DNA from 2 places in the Delftia sp. UME58 genome. Region 2 is predicted to be linked to the other one. Evidence: predicted binding sites of a transcription regulator. Region 2 holds the regulator's gene; the other holds the start of a gene.

Region 1 (7,574 bases), on a different contig from region 2:
GGCAGACCTCATTGCATCAATGTTGAAGCAAGTTTGCATCCAATGGCGCATCCCTGCAAGTGAGCCGCGCGGGATGGCGCCGGCTTTGCCCGCATGGTGTTTTTAATCTATTGGTTGTATCATGCAACCAAATTGCGAAGGAACATCGCCATGGACATGCAGCAGCGTCAGTTGGAACTGGCCGGCCCCCTGCCGGCCCTTGCACCATCGGGGCGACTTCGGGGGCGTGTCTGCCTGGTGGTGGGCGCCACCAGCGGCATAGGCCGGGCCACCGCCCTGCGCATGGCCGAGGAGGGCGCCGCCGCCGTGGTGGTCACGGGGCGCCGCCGTGAGCTGGGCCTGGAGCTGGAGCAGGAAGTCCGGCAGCGAGGGGCAGACGGCCTTTTCCTGGCCTGCGATGCAACGCGGCAGGAGGACATGGCGGCGGTGGTGGAGCAGGCCGTGGCGCGCTTCGGGCGGCTGGACGCGGCCTTCAACAATGCGGGCTTCCAGGAGCGGCGCGCCGCGCTGGCCGAGCAGGATGACGCGGTCTTTTCCCAGGTCTTCGATACGAATGTGCGTGCGGTCTTCCACGCCATGCGCCATGAACTGGCGGCCATGCTGGCAACGGGCGGCGGCACCATCGTGAACAACACCAGCGTCAGCGGCATACGCAATCCCAACCCGGGCCTGTCGCTGTACGGCGCCTCCAAGGCTGCTGCCCTGTCGCTGACCCGCGCCGCCGCCATGGAGTACGCGCCGCGTGGCATCCGCATCAATGCCGTTGCCCCTGGCCGCGTGGTCACGGACATGATGCTGGGCTCGGGCATTGCCGACATGCATGCCGTGGCGGCGAGCCTGCCGCTGCGGCGCATGGGCCATCCGCAGGAGGTGGCCACGGCCGTCGTCTGGCTGATGTCGGACGAGGCGACCTTTGTGGTCGGGCACTGCCTGGCGACCGATGGCGGCTTCCTGGCCGGATGAGCCTGCCCGGGGCAAGTCCGTTGTGCGAAGTGAGCACTACCGGGTTTGATATGATGACTGTATAAAGATACAGTTTTCGAGCGGCCTGGCTGCCCGATCTGCCAGGCCCATGCTCCCTCCCCACCGTTTCTACTACCTGCACAACTTCCAGCGCGCGCTGGACTGGATCGGCCAGCGTTACGGCGATCTGCTGGACGCGCCCGAGCAGGAATTCCTCACCCGTTTCACGCAATTGCCCCAGCCCTCGCGGGCGCTGATGGTGCGTTTGCTGATGAGGCGCGGGCCCTGGTTTCGGGCCGGCAAGCTGGTGTACGAAGAGATTCCCGCCATTGCCGACGCGGCCGCGCCCCTGCTGGAGCTGGGCTGGCTGGACGCGGGCCACCCCATGGCGCTGGAGGAGCTGTTTGCGCTGCACACCAAGCCCGAGCTGCTGCAGCTGTTCGCAGGCGAACCCGTTCACGCGGGCCTTCGCAAGGCCGAGCTGTTGCAGGCCCTGCAGCCCCTGCATGAGGCGCCCAGGCCCTATGCGCAATGGCAGCCCCGGGGCGTCGGAGCCGGCCAGGCCGCCTGGCGCGTAATGGTGGGTGCGCTGTGCGAGCGCTTTCGACTGATGTTCTTCGGCAACCTCTACCAGGACTGGTCGGAATTCGTGCTGGCCGACCTGGGCGTGTTCCGCTACGAGGCCGTGGCCTTTGACGCCGCCTCGCGCGCGTTCCAGTCGCGCAGCGACGTCGATGGCTACCTGGCCCTGCAGGCCTGCCGCGCGGCGCTGGATGAGGGCGTGGAGATCGATGCGCTGCTGCAGCAGCTGGCCGGCTGCGCCAGCGGCAATGCCTGGCTGGAGCAGCGCCGTGCCAAGGTGCTGCTGCGCATAGGCCAGGCCTGCGAGCGCATGCAGGACTGGGAGCGTGCCGAGCAGGCCTATGCGCAAAGCCGCTACCCCGGCGCGCGCCACCGGCGCATGCGCGTGTACGAGCGCATGGAGCGCTTTGCCGATGCCATGGCGCTGGCCCAGGCCGCCCAGGCCCAGCCCGAAAGCGACGAGGAACTGCAGCGCGTGGCGCGCATGCTGCCGCGCCTGCGCCGCAGCCTGGGGCAGGGCGCGCGCGGGCGTGCGGCGGCGCTGGCGCCCGTGGTGGCGCAGATGCGCATGGACGTGGAGCTGGAGCTGCCGGCGCGGCCCGCATCGGTCGAATACGTGCTGCGCGACCATTGGCACAGCGAGGATGCGCCCGTGTTCTACGTGGAGAACGCGCTCATCAACTCCCTGTTCGGCCTGCTGTGCTGGCCGGCCATCTTCGCGCCGCTGCCGGGCGCCTTCTTCCACCCGTTCCAGAGCGGCCCGGCCGACCTGTCCGCGCCCGACTTCGCGCAGCGCCGCGCAGCATTGTTCGAGGAATGTCTGGCGCATCTGGACGATGGCAGCTGGCGCGAGGTCATCGTGCAGCGCCATGCCGACAAGCAGGGCCTGCAGTCGCCCTTCGTGTTCTGGGGCACGCTGAGCGCGCCGCTGCTGGAGCTGGCCCTGGACTGCATTCCGGCCGCCCACCTCAAGCTGTTCTTTGCGCGGTTGCTGCGCGACGTGCAGGCCAACCGCACGGGCTTGCCCGATCTGGTGCGCTTCTGGCCAGCCGAGCGCCGCTACGAACTGGTCGAGGCCAAGGCCCCCGGAGACAAGCTGCAGGACAACCAGATCCGCTGGCTGCAGTACTGCGCCGAGCACGGCATTCCCGTGCGCGTGTGCCATGTGCAGTGGCGCGGCCAGCCGCTGGGAGAGGCCGCGTGAGCTACACCGTGGCCGTGCGCGCGCTGTGCGAGTTCACGGCGCGCGCGGGCGACCTGGACCTGCGCTTCACGCCCGCGCCCAGCGCGCTGGAGGGCATGGCCGGCCACAGCCTGGTGCAATCGCGCAGGGGCAAGGACTACGAGACCGAGATCAGCCTTGCCGGTGAATACCGCGACCTGCGCGTGCGCGGCCGTGCCGACGGCTTCGATGCCCAGGCCGGCCAGCTGGAGGAAATCAAGACCTACCGTGGCCAGATCGAGGGCGTGCGCGCCCACCACCGGGCACTGCACTGGGCCCAGGCGCGCATCTACGCCCATCTGCTGTGCCAGGCGCGCGGCCTGCAGCGGCTGCGCGTGGCCCTGGTGTATTTCAACGTGGGCAACTCGGAGGAAACCGTGCTGGTGCAGGAGGAAGACGCGGCCACGCTGCGCGCCTTCTTCGAGCAGCAGTGCGCGCTGTTCCTGGACTGGGCGCGCAGCGAGGCCGCCCACCGCGCGGCGCGCGAGGCGGCGCTGGCCGCGCTGCGCTTTCCCATGCAGGGCTTTCGCGCGGGCCAGCGCGAGCTGGCCGTGGCCGTCTACCGCGTGGCGCGCGCGCAGCAGGGCGGCCAGTGCCTGATGGCGCAGGCGCCCACGGGCATCGGCAAGACGCTGGGCACCATCTTCCCCATGCTCAAGGCCATGCCGGACCAGGGCCTGGACCGCCTGTTCTTCCTGACGGCCAAGGGCACGGGCCACGCTCTGGCACTGCAGGCGCTGGCCAGCGTGAACCGGCAGATTGCCGAGCAGCACCAGACACCGCCGCAGGAACCGGCTGCGCCACAACCTCCGCCCTCGCCACCCGCGCCACCCGCAAGGCTGCGCGTGCTCGCCATCCTGGCGCGCGACAAGGCCTGCGAGCACCCCGGCAAGGCCTGCCACGGCGACTCCTGCCCGCTGGCGCGCGGCTTCTTCGACCGGCTGCCCGCCGCGCGCGCCGCCGCGCTGCAGCAGGCCCCCTGGGACCCGCCCGCCGTGCGCGCCGTCGCCCTGGCGCACGAGATCTGCCCCTACTACCTGGCCCAGGAACTGGTGCGCTGGAGCGACGTGGTCGTGGCCGACTACCACTACTTCTACGACAGCGCCGCCATGCTGTTCGCGCTCACCCAGGCCCAGCAATGGAAGGTGGGCGTGCTGGTGGACGAGGCCCACAACCTGCTGGAGCGCGCGCGCCGCATGTACACGGCCGAGCTGTCGCAGCTCGCCCTGGCCGCGGCCCGCAAGGCGGCCACCGGAGCGGTGCGCAAGGCACTGGACCGGCTCGGCCGCAGCTGGAGTGCGCTGAACAGGGAACAGACCGCCAGCTACCAGGCCCATGAGGAAGTGCCCGCAGGCCTGCTGGGCGCCGTGCAGCGCGCCGTGGCCGCCATCGCCGACGCCAATGCCGACAGCCCCATGCTGCCCGGCGACCCGGTGCTGGATTTCTACTGGGAGGCGCTGCAGTTCATGGCGCTGGCCGAGCAGTTCGGCGGCCATGCGCTGTTCGATGTCCATCTGCTGCCCGGGCGCTCAGGCTTCCGTCGCGCGCCGGCTTCCACGCTGTGCATACGCTGCGTGGTGCCCGCGCCCCACCTGGCGGCGCGCCATGCGGCGGCGCATGCCTCGGTGCTGTTCTCGGGCACGCTGAGCCCGCCGCATTTCTACCGCGACATCCTGGGCCTGCCCGAAGCCACGCACTGGCTGGAGGCCGACTCGCCCTTCCAGGCCGACCAGCTCGATGTGCAGGTGGCCGGCCACATCTCCACGCGCTACCGGGACCGCGACCGCTCGCTGCGGCCCATCGCCGACCTCGTGGCCGCGCAGTACGCGCGCCGGCCCGGCAACTACCTGTGCTTTTTCAGCAGCTTCGACTACCTGCAGCGCGTGGCCGAATGCCTGCAGCGCGCCCATCCCGATCTGCCCGTCTGGCTGCAGACCCCGTCCATGGACGAGGAGGGCCGCGCGGCCTTCCTGGCCCGCTTCACCGAGGCCGGGCAGGGCGTGGGCTTCGCCGTGCTGGGCGGCGCGTTCTCCGAAGGCGTGGACCTGCCCGGCGAGCGCCTGATCGGCGCCTTCGTGGCCACGCTGGGCCTGCCCCAGGTCAATCCCGTCAACGAAGAGATGAAGCGCGCCATGGACCGCCAGTTCGGCGCGGACAAGGGCTATGACTACAGCTACCTCTACCCGGGCCTGCGCAAGGTGGTCCAGGCTGCGGGCCGCGTCATCCGCAGCGAGCACGACCGCGGCGTGGTCTTTCTCATTGACGACCGCTATCGGCGCGGCGAGGTGCAGGCGCTGCTGCCGCGCTGGTGGCGGGTGGAGGGCATGCGATGATCCGGGCCCGCACCAGTCCACGACTGACATCCCGCCCCCATCCAGGAGCCTTCCGAATGTCCCGCATGCGCTGCGCCCTCCTTGCATTGACCCTGGGCCTGCTGGCCGGCGGCCCGGCTGCGGCAGGCGTGGTGCAGCCTGTGCCTGACAGGCAGGCCAGCGAGAACAAGATGCCGGCCTATCCCAAGGAAGCCAGGCGGCTGGAGCAGGAAGGCAAGGTGGTGCTGCGGGTTCTGGTGGGCGCCAGCGGAAAGGCACTGGCCGTGGATGTGGCAGACAGCAGCGGCTATCCTCTGCTCGACCAGGAGGCGCTGGACGCCGTGCGGACGTGGCGCTTTGTCCCCGGCACGCGCGACGGCGTGCCGGACAGCATGTGGACGCGCGTGCCCGTCACCTTCCTGCTGAAATAGCGGGCCTGCCAAGCGTGTGCCGGGTCTGCGCCATGCGGGGGCCGATGTTGTAGAGGGTGCAAGCCTCAACAGGGGTTGTCGTTTCCCGGGCATTCACTGCATGGCCCACCGCTTTGCTCCCTGCAGCGTCCGCCTGGTCGACGCTGTAGCTTCGCCCTCGCCTCACTGCAGATTGATGGCCAGCAGGCTCTTGTTGGGTCTGGCGATGTAGAGCAGGCCGTTGTCGGATACGGCCAAGCGTCCGCTGGCCGGCAACTGCCAGACTATCTTGCGGGTCGCTGGGTCCACTGCGTGGGTGTAGTTGCCCTTTTCGGCTGACAGATTGGATATGAAAATCAGGTTGTTGACGGCAACGACTTGGTAGGTGAGGCCGTTGATGTTGATGGGATTGTTGTCGCCCGTCAGCGGCATGGACCACAGCAGAGCTCCGCTATCGCCCGCATAGGCGTGCAATTGCCTTGGCTCGCCTGATCTGAACGGATCGAAGACCAGATAAACCACTCCGTTGGCCACGATCGGGACGCTGAGGAAGTTCTTCTTCATGGTCCACAGGCGCTTTTTCTGTGAGAGGGAAAAGCTGCTGATCGTGATTTCGCTGTAGCCGTAGCGCGCGGCGAGCACCCGGTCAGCGCCATCCAGCACCGTGGTGCTGGGGGCTTTCTCCGTGAAGGCGTACGGGATGTTCTGGGGATCGTCCAGCACGATGGCCCGACCGCCGTCCTCGCGCCGCTTGATCACCAAGCTGGCTTCCGCTTGAGCCGAGACATTTTTCTGCATCGAATAGACATGCTGGGCATCGACGGCGTCCACGCGCTCGCCTTGATAGAAGATGGGAAGCTCAGGCTCCATCCAGCGCACCGTGGCGGTCGCGGCATCCACACGGCGCTGCTGCTCGCCAACATAGACGGAATCGGCATCTCCGGTAAGCCAGAGGCTGGATTCACGGCCGGTTGTCACCGGCTTTTCCTCTGCCACGATGGCTCCGGTAGCGGCATCCAGAGTCTTCAGTGACGATTGGAACGACCGCACCTGGGACACGACATGGCCGGCGACAAGCACCGGATTACCGAAAAAGGGCAGAGGCCGTATCCAGGCGACGTTGCCGTCGGCCTCGTTCAGCGCCACGATGGCCTGGTCAGCGCCTGAGCCGCCGTTGAAGACCACGTGCGAACCGGTGGTCAGCATTTCACTGCTGGAGCCATCAGCTCCCGTGGACTTGGACCGCATCCAGCGCAGGCTGAAGTTCGCGGGATCAAGCCACTTGCTCGTCGCGACATAGCCTGTGTGCCCCGCATTGCCCTGGAAATTGGACCAGGTCGAGGCGCCATCGAGCTTGCTCAGCGGCTTCAGATTATCTGCAGTCGAGATGATGTTGAGTTGGTAGGGCAGTTTCCAGGGCGATCCTGGATAGGGTGAAGCGCAGACGGCGGGGGCATCGCGGCACAGGGATACGTTGATGAAGCCGGAGCGCGTGCCGCTGGCGGCGCTCTCGGATATCTTGAGTCGGGCCCGATACTGGCGGGCGCCCAACTGCTCCAACGCCACTTCGGGAGAGAAGTCAGCCGTGACTTCCAGCCGCAGATTCAATTGTTCCTGGATGCTGGAGGAGGCGGTGCCGACGACTTGCAGCGTCAGCGACTCTGCCTGCATGACGGTAGCCTCCAGCCGGGGAGGGTCGAATGTCAGCGTGCCATTGCCGCCATTGCCGGGCTCGGGGTTTGGATTGACCACGGGAGGTGGATTCTCGGTGCCGCCTCCGCCTCCGCCTCCACAAGCCGTCAGAATCAGGGCAATCAAGATACCTGTTGCATTTTTCATTTCATTTGCCTTCGGTGTCCACGCCAAGTCGTCCCTAGGTCGCTGCTTTTGGGGGGGAAAACATGGTCATGGCGCAAAGCCGCGATTGTGCCTCGATACTGCCGAGTGGCCTCCCTCCAGACTGCCCCAGGCGCCCAGGCCGGCGCTGGGCATCGCGTCGTTGATTGGCGGTTGGCGCCGGCCTGCTTTCAGTCCAGGCTGGTCGAGGACCAGAAGCGGGTCAAGCTGTCGGGAGCAACGATTGAC
Region 2 (7,574 bases):
CTCCACCAACGCCTGCGGCCCGCCTTCCACGGAGCGCATTGCCTGCAGCCGGTAGGGGTGGACCTTCTGCACCTGGGCTGCCGCATGCACCTCGCCGCCCGCCACAACCCATACACCGCTGCGCCCGCCGCTGGCAGCCACGGTCACGGCATCGCGCAGATTCTGCGGCCCGTCGGCCAACAGGGCCGTGGCCGGGCGCATGGCGCAGGTCAGCACAATGGGCTTGGTGGCCGGCAACAGGCTGTGCAGCAGCCAGGCTGTCTCTTCCAGCGTGTCCGTTCCATGCGTAATCACCACGGCGCGCGTGTCCGCATCCTCCAGCGCCTGCACGCAAGCGTGCAGCAACGCGCGCCACACGGGCCAGTCCATATCCTTGCTGTCCACCTGCGCGATCTGCTGCGTCTGCACGGGGCCCAGCGCCTGCTGCTCCAGGTCCGGTACAGCATCCAGCAGCGACTGCACCGTGATCTGCCCGGCCTTGTACCCGACTCCCTGCGACTGCGAATCCGCCCGGCCGGCGATGGTCCCGCCCGTGCCCAGAATCACCAACTTTGACTGCCCCACTTGCACCTCTTGGAAAACTGGTTAAAAATACAGATACTGTATAAATCATCAGATGACCTGCCAGCCCGCCATCTGCTCTCAAGGACCGGACGCACGCCATGCTCGACCATCCCAAGCTCACCGCCCGCCAGCAACAGATCCTGGACCTGATCCAGGCCGCCATCTCCCGCACGGGCGCGCCCCCCACACGCGCGGAAATCGCCAACACGCTGGGCTTCAAGTCCGCCAACGCTGCAGAGGAACACCTGCAAGCCCTGGCCCGCAAAGGCGTGATCGAACTGGTCAGCGGCACCTCGCGCGGCATTCGCCTGCGTACCGACACAGTGCGCAACATCAATGCCGCGCGCGGAACCAGCTTCGGACTGCCGCTGTCGGCCCTGGCACCGCTGATGCTGCCCCTGGTGGGCCGCGTTGCGGCGGGCTCACCCATTCTCGCCCAGGAACATATCGACCAAACCTATTCCGTCGAGCCCAGCCTGTTCCAGATCCGCCCCGACTATCTGCTGCGTGTGCGTGGCATGTCCATGCGCGACGCGGGCATCATGGACGGCGACCTGCTGGCCGTGCAGTCTGCGCACGAAGCACGCAACGGCCAGATCGTCGTGGCGCGCCTGGGCGATGAAGTCACCGTCAAGCGCCTGCGCCGCACCACGCAGGGCGTGGAACTTCTGCCGGAAAACCCCGATTACCCGGTGATCCGCGTCGCCCCCGAAGAGGCCTTTGCCATTGAAGGCCTGGCCGTGGGGCTGATCCGCAACAGCATGTCCATGTAAGCCGGACGGGCAGCCCTGCACGGGTTGCCACCCCCTATTTCATGCACCGTCCAGGTGGTAGGCGCGAAGCCTTGCAGCTTCGCCCTGGGCGGAGCTTTGCCCGAAAACCGCAATCCTGCCTGTGTCCATGCCTCTTTGAAACACGCCAACAGGAGTCGTCACATGGGATTCGCTCTGCCAACACTGTCCTCTCTTTCCTTCCTGCGCCTGGCACATGGCATCCGCCTGACTGCGACCGCCATGGAGTCGGCCATGCCTCTTGCACAAGCCCCTGCGGGCCAGCCAACACCTGCCACAGCACCCGAGCCCGCCAACGTGATCTCTTTCAGCAAGGCACGCCGGCGCAGCCAGCAGCGCCGCGGCAAGGCTGCACGCGCTGCAGACCCTGGAGATGCCCAGCTGATCCTGCCCTTGCTGCCGACGCAGCCCGCCCTGCAAGCCGCACCTGAGCAGTCTTCAGGCCTGCGCATCATTCAGCGGTCGCCACAGGAACAGCCTGAATGCCTGTTCATCTCCGGGCGAATGGCCGATGTCTGCGCTGCGCTGGAGCGCCTGGAGGCGCATGGCGGAGCCGCAGCCAACTGAGGCCCGATGCAAGGTGTGCGACACACCTTGCACGACACAAACATGGGCGGCGCGGACCACGCGCCGCACGAGGAATCGGCCTGTGCGAAGCTGGCGCAGGCTTGCGGCCACCACCACCCTGTAGCGCACGTGCAACAAATGGATGCCCTCTGTCTGCTGCGCAAACACCTGGGCAACCGTGACGATGCCGCCGACCTGGCCCATGACACCTTTGTGCGCCTGCCGCGCTCGCCCCTGCCGAAGCAAGACATCCGCGAACCCAGGCGCTATCTGGCCACCATCGCCCGGGGCTTGGTCGTCACCTGGTCCTGGCATAGCCGCATGGGCGAGAGACATCTGGAAAGCAACGACCGCCGCGCCTTGCATGAGGCCGCCGCCTGGCACGTGAAACTGCGTGGCGCCTTTGCCACAGCGGCCCTGCGACAGGACTGGCAGAAGTGTCTCGTCCAGACCGGCGCTTCAGGCGGGCGCATACGGGTGATGCACCACGTCGAAGCCCTCCTCGTCGGAGGGCGCGACAAAGTAGCTCGTGATCAGGTCGAACTGCTCATCGCTGGCCTGAAACGGATGCTCGCCTGCCGCATTGCGCGCCCGCAGGCGCTGCCTGCAGACCTCGTCAGGCACATCCAGGAAATGCAGGCGGTGCGAGGCGCCCACTTTCTCGAACACGCTGCGCGCCCAGCCCCGCCCCTCCAGGGTATTGGCCGGAAAGTCCAGCACCACCGACACGCCAGTGCTCAACAGCGCCTGCACATGTGCGCCCATCAACCCCTTGAGCCGCGCGCTGCAACGCACGTAATCGGCCACCGACTGCATCTCGCCGGGGTACAGGCCGGCCAGCCAGGAATCCTCGCTGACCAGCACCGTTCCGGGCCCGGACGCCAATTGCCGCGCCAGCGTTGACTTGCCCGATCCGATCTTGCCGCAGACCATGTGCAGCGTGGCAAGCCGCGCGTTGGCGACAGTGGCATCGGCATGTTTTGCACAACGGGGCCGGGACTGTTCGGAAACCTGCATATCCATCTCCTGAAAGGCATGAGAAAACCCCGGAGGCGGAATGAAAAAACCCGCCTCGTCTGGGCGGGTTGCATGGCGTTGAAGGCCGCTGGCTAACCCACCATCCAATGGATGGTGCGAATAATCTGCGTTGCGTTCATACGGGCCATGGCGCACAGCATAGCGCAATCACAGTGCCTCAATGGGCCACCATGCGCACCAGCCCCAACCCCGCAAACAGCGCGGCCACGCCCAGTACCAGCGAGCCCAGCGCATACAGCACGGAGGCCAGCCAATCGCCACGCTCATACAGCATGCCGACCTCCAGCGCGTACGTCGAAAACGTGGTGAAGCCACCCAGAATGCCCGTGGTGATGAACAGCCGCGCACTCTGCGGCAGCGATGTCTTGAGCGCAAACCACTCCACCACCACCCCCATCATGAAGGCACCCAGCACATTGATCGCCAACGTACCCAGCGGATACGCACTGCCCACCAGCCGCAGCGCGAGCAAGTTCGTGCCATGCCTGAGCGCAGACCCCAGACCACCTCCAACGAACACCAGAATGAATCCGTAGAACCCCATGACCGTCCTTTCATCGAATAACCGGGACGGGCGTGCCGGGCAGGATCAAGACATGGCCCCGCCACCGGCAGGACACATCCCACCAAGGCAGGAGCCATCAGCCCTTTGCAAGGCGGTTTCGGGAAGCTCCATTCCCATCGTGCAGCGAGTGCTGGCCGCCGGGGCGAGTTTACTCTGGACCTGTCAAGCGGCAGAGGTGTGAGATTGCTCCGCAGATGCCGGCCATTCCCAAAGGACCAGCGGCACAATGCAACAATGAAATTCATCGCGCTCCTGATCATTGCAGCGGCTTTGCTGTACGGCACAGCAAGGCTTTCCAACATTCACATCGGTGAGCGCGCCGCGGGCGGCCATGACGGCACATCGGCCACGGCACAAGAACGTTTCAGGCAAGCCGAGAAGCAAGCTCAGGAGACCGCCGAAGCAGCCCGCCGCGCTGCCTTGCGGGACGCCGAGTGAAGCGGGCGCTTGGAGCCAAGGTGCGAATTGTCAGGAATACGGATCAAAGCACAATTCTTCGTCTGCAATTCGGATCCGATCAGGTCCATCAATTCATCGATATACATATGCGACTCTTGACCACAGCAATCTTTACAGCACTTTTCGCATTGCCTGCAGCAGCCCAGGTCTTTCAATGCAAGGACGCTTCTGGAAAATCGACTTTCTCAGACAGCCCTTGCAGCAGCACTGACACTGGCTCACTGATACAGCGCAAAAAATCGGACGATGAGGTCTTCCGTGAACGGGCTGATGCAGCGCAGGCGAATGGACAAAAGTATCAGCGCCAGATGAACGAAATGCAGCAGCGCCAGATCGAGAGCCAGCAGCGTGTTATCGAGCAGCAAGCCCGCCAGACGGCTGCTCCTGCGCCGGAGCAGCTCGGCGCCTCCCTTCAGTGCAAGGAGGCGCGCAAGGAACTGGAATTCGTCTCCAGCATTCGCACCATTTCCCAGGACGAAAAACGGATGCGGACCAATGCCGCGATCAGTGGTGTCAATGCTGCATGCGGTTCAAATACGCCCCTGATGCAGGAGCCGCCGAAAGTGATTGGGACACCGCGAGCGCCCCACTCCATTCAGCACCCAATTTCTCAATGAAAACCAGGCGCGGAGCTGCCAGATACCGAGCGAAATCATGACTCCTCTCGCGCCACTCATCAGCGGGGAACATGTTCGGGAGTTCTCTCCATGCCATGCAGCCTCTTCAGACCGCCGCCAACCCGGTCTTCACCGCCTTCGCCAACAGGCGGCCATCGGCCAAGCCTTCCCGGCATAGTCGTCTCCAAGACGTTGCAGCGTGCAAGCCACTGATACGGTTGCGCGGAGCCGACCTTGGCCTGCAGAAGCCTTCTCCCTCTGATTATCAGAGTAATCTCCAAAAGCCACACCAGAACCTACACCTTATTCAGCGGGTGTCAGGTTCTGTTTCCGCTCATTCCTGAATTTTAAAAGCGAGCAGCTGCTCTGCGGGCAAGGCTCTCCTCCCCCGGCTTCTCCGCGCCCGACCGTAGCGCACCAAGCGGCGGCAGCTTCATCAGTGCATCAGCGAGAGCACTGGGTGCCCGTCTGCGGGCCAGGTGATCGCCGTGTAGTTCGGCACCAGTTCGCCCGCCTCAGGGTCAATCCACCCGCTGTCGAGGCCAGCCAACGCCGCAGGCGTGCCTGTCCCGCGCCATTCGCGGACGCACAGTCAATTTTTCCCAAGCACAGAGTCAATAGCCATGCAATCCTGGCGCCTAGTATTTACGGGTTGCCCGCGGCAATGCGCCGGAAGGAATGACTTTCCGGCATTTCTGCGGCCGGCCTGGGAATCTCCTGCTTCTTACCTACCATTTCAAAAGGGCACTATGTCTCAACTGCCACAAGCCACTCCTTGCGCAACGCAGGTCTTTAATATGTACGCGGATGATTCCAATGGAGAGACGCTGTATAACGCATGGCCTGCAAGGAAATACGAAGCAAAATGGCTTCAAGTCACGCTGCTGGACCAGGCCAAGCGAGATGCCGGCTACGTGCCCAATTGCAGAATCAATGCCAGCATCGATGTCTATCGCAGCACGGCGCTGAACAAGTGCTTCGTCCTCGTGAACATGGACGGCAGCCACGCTGCCGCATCGAAGAACGGCAAGATGTTCACCGATAAGTATGTGAGCACCCTTTCGCTGCACGAGGACACCAGGGTGAAGGGGCTGTTCCTGCGCGAGGTCCAGGTGGAAATCGATGTCGAAGGCATTTCGCGCAGCGAGTACGAAAAAGCGCTCCAGGGCAAGCCGGGCAAAGGGGTCCGGTTCGACATATGCAAGGACACCCCGGGGTCTACGCTCGAGGACGGCACCGTCAGCAGTTCCATTGCGTACAACATCAATCCGGGCGTGGATCCTTCGGGGCCGTCGCTCAGCGGCGGCGTCAGCATCACCAGCAGCTTTTCCAAGACCATCAAGGATATTTCCATCAACAATCTCAGCGATGGAAAATTCGTGAGGCATGTCTATCGGTTGACCAAGACGGACTCCGCAGTTTTCAACAAGGATGACGATCTTGTGGACAAGGGGCCCGATGCCATGGCACGAGGTTTTCCGATCCGCGACTTCTCATCGGTGGCCTCCGCCAACTGGGACATTCTGTCGCAGGCGCTTTTCGTATGCGATACGAGTGATATTTTCCAGATTGGCGTCGGATTGAGGATAACAAGCAAGTCCGGCCTGATCATTTCACACACCAATCTGTTCGATGCCGATTGCAAGGTCTATGACTTCGATTTTGGTGCATACCAGGGCGTCAGTGTGCGCCTTTCCCAGGACACGGAACTGGATGCGGGCGTGCGCAAGTGAAGGAAGACGTCAGCGGAATTCTGGAAATCGCCTACCCAGGCTGACATCGAGCTGTCAACTTGCTCGGATTTCAGGTCCGACCAAGCTAGCTCGGGCTGCGCTCCCCCTTCCCGCCGAACTGGGAATCCAGGGCCACTAGCCGCTGCGCCAGCGTCTCGGCCTCGTAGCGCATGGCGTAGAGCGGCGTCGTGCCGATGACGATATGGCCGTACCAGATGCGGAAGCCGTCGAGGCCTGGGAGCGTGCAGACAACGCAGTCCCTGATGGCTCCAGAAATGGTGGCCGCCTGAAACTCTGCGACCTCGTCGCGGCCACAGAGCACACGCATCCCGTGCAGGCCCGGCTCTTCCTTGTCGATGTGGAGCATAGCTTGGCCAGCATGCTTGAAACACCGTTAGGCAGGGAGATCCAACCGCGCAAAGTCGTTCCCACAGTCGCAGCGGCTAGTCTCGGATGCGTCATCTCGAATACCAGTTTTCAATAAAAGACACGCCACGCATTAGCGTGCATCGTTCACACCGCCCAAAAACCATTACTATACGTTACAGAAAACACAAACAGAAGGAAAATAACCAATGATTCTTCAGCGAAAAATTCAAACCATAGGGCTTGTTGCGCTACTGGCAGCTGGCTTTTCGGCTCACGCGGCAGTCTGCATAAATGGCGAAAACGTGACAGGAACCTGTGAGGTGCCGGCCAATGTGACAGGCGTCACAATCGAAGCGTGGGGCGGAGGCGGAGGCGGAGGCGGTGCAGGTTTGTCGGGCGGTGGAGGTGGCGGGGGTGGTGCGTACTGCCGCGCAACCTTTGCGGTTACTGCGGGTAGTACGCTGACAGTGAGTGTCGGTGTTGGCGGGGCCTTCGGAGCGCCCGGAACCAGCGGAGGCAATGGTGGCTCTTCCTCCGTCACTGGCAGCGGCATCTCAGGCCTTAATGCGGACGGAGGCCGACAAGGTATTTCGGCGGGCGTAGGCGGGCTTGGAGGCGCTCCCGGTAGTTGCACTGCAACCGCAGCAACAGCATTTTCAGGCGGAAATGGCGCGTTGAACCTCAGAGGCGGCGGCGGTGGTGGGTCGGGAACCAGTGGTGCAAATGGCGCCAGTGCAGTGGTAGGCACTGGAGGGGGCAACGGCGGCAATGGAGGCGAGACAGTGGGTACTGGCATAGGAGCTGCAGGAGGCTTTCCGGGCGGCGGGGGCGGCGGTGGCTCCAACGTAGCTGGCTTTACAGGGGGCGTCGG

What was found. Region 2 encodes LexA, which represses DNA repair genes until DNA is damaged. Its sites were predicted from a motif close to ACTGTATNNNNATACAGT; they were not measured.
Region 1: a site for LexA is predicted at 1,020-1,037, ahead of A9976_RS15060 (VRR-NUC domain-containing protein). Genes of this name have one in related genera too.

The regions. Positions count from the first base shown of each region.
Region 1 is NZ_LZZV01000052.1:442,194-449,767, reverse strand. Features, by position in the region: gene A9976_RS15065 (SDR family NAD(P)-dependent oxidoreductase) at 151-963, shown strand; gene A9976_RS15060 (VRR-NUC domain-containing protein) at 1,073-2,749, shown strand; gene A9976_RS15055 (helicase C-terminal domain-containing protein) at 2,746-5,100, shown strand; gene A9976_RS15050 (energy transducer TonB) at 5,157-5,510, shown strand; gene A9976_RS31750 (PQQ-binding-like beta-propeller repeat protein) at 5,673-7,328, opposite strand.
Region 2 is NZ_LZZV01000013.1:94,436-102,009, reverse strand. Features, by position in the region: gene A9976_RS03960 (asparaginase) at 1-564, opposite strand, end outside; gene lexA (transcriptional repressor LexA) at 663-1,337, shown strand; gene A9976_RS03950 (hypothetical protein) at 1,500-1,922, shown strand; partial or broken gene A9976_RS03945 (sigma factor) at 2,061-2,219, shown strand; gene A9976_RS03940 (ATP-binding protein) at 2,382-2,939, opposite strand; gene crcB (fluoride efflux transporter CrcB) at 3,118-3,504, opposite strand; fluoride riboswitch at 3,586-3,649, opposite strand; gene A9976_RS03930 (hypothetical protein) at 3,760-3,963, shown strand; gene A9976_RS03925 (DUF4124 domain-containing protein) at 4,071-4,601, shown strand; gene A9976_RS03920 (hypothetical protein) at 5,351-6,334, shown strand; gene A9976_RS03915 (hypothetical protein) at 6,420-6,701, opposite strand; gene A9976_RS31840 (IPTL-CTERM sorting domain-containing protein) at 6,910-7,574, shown strand, end outside.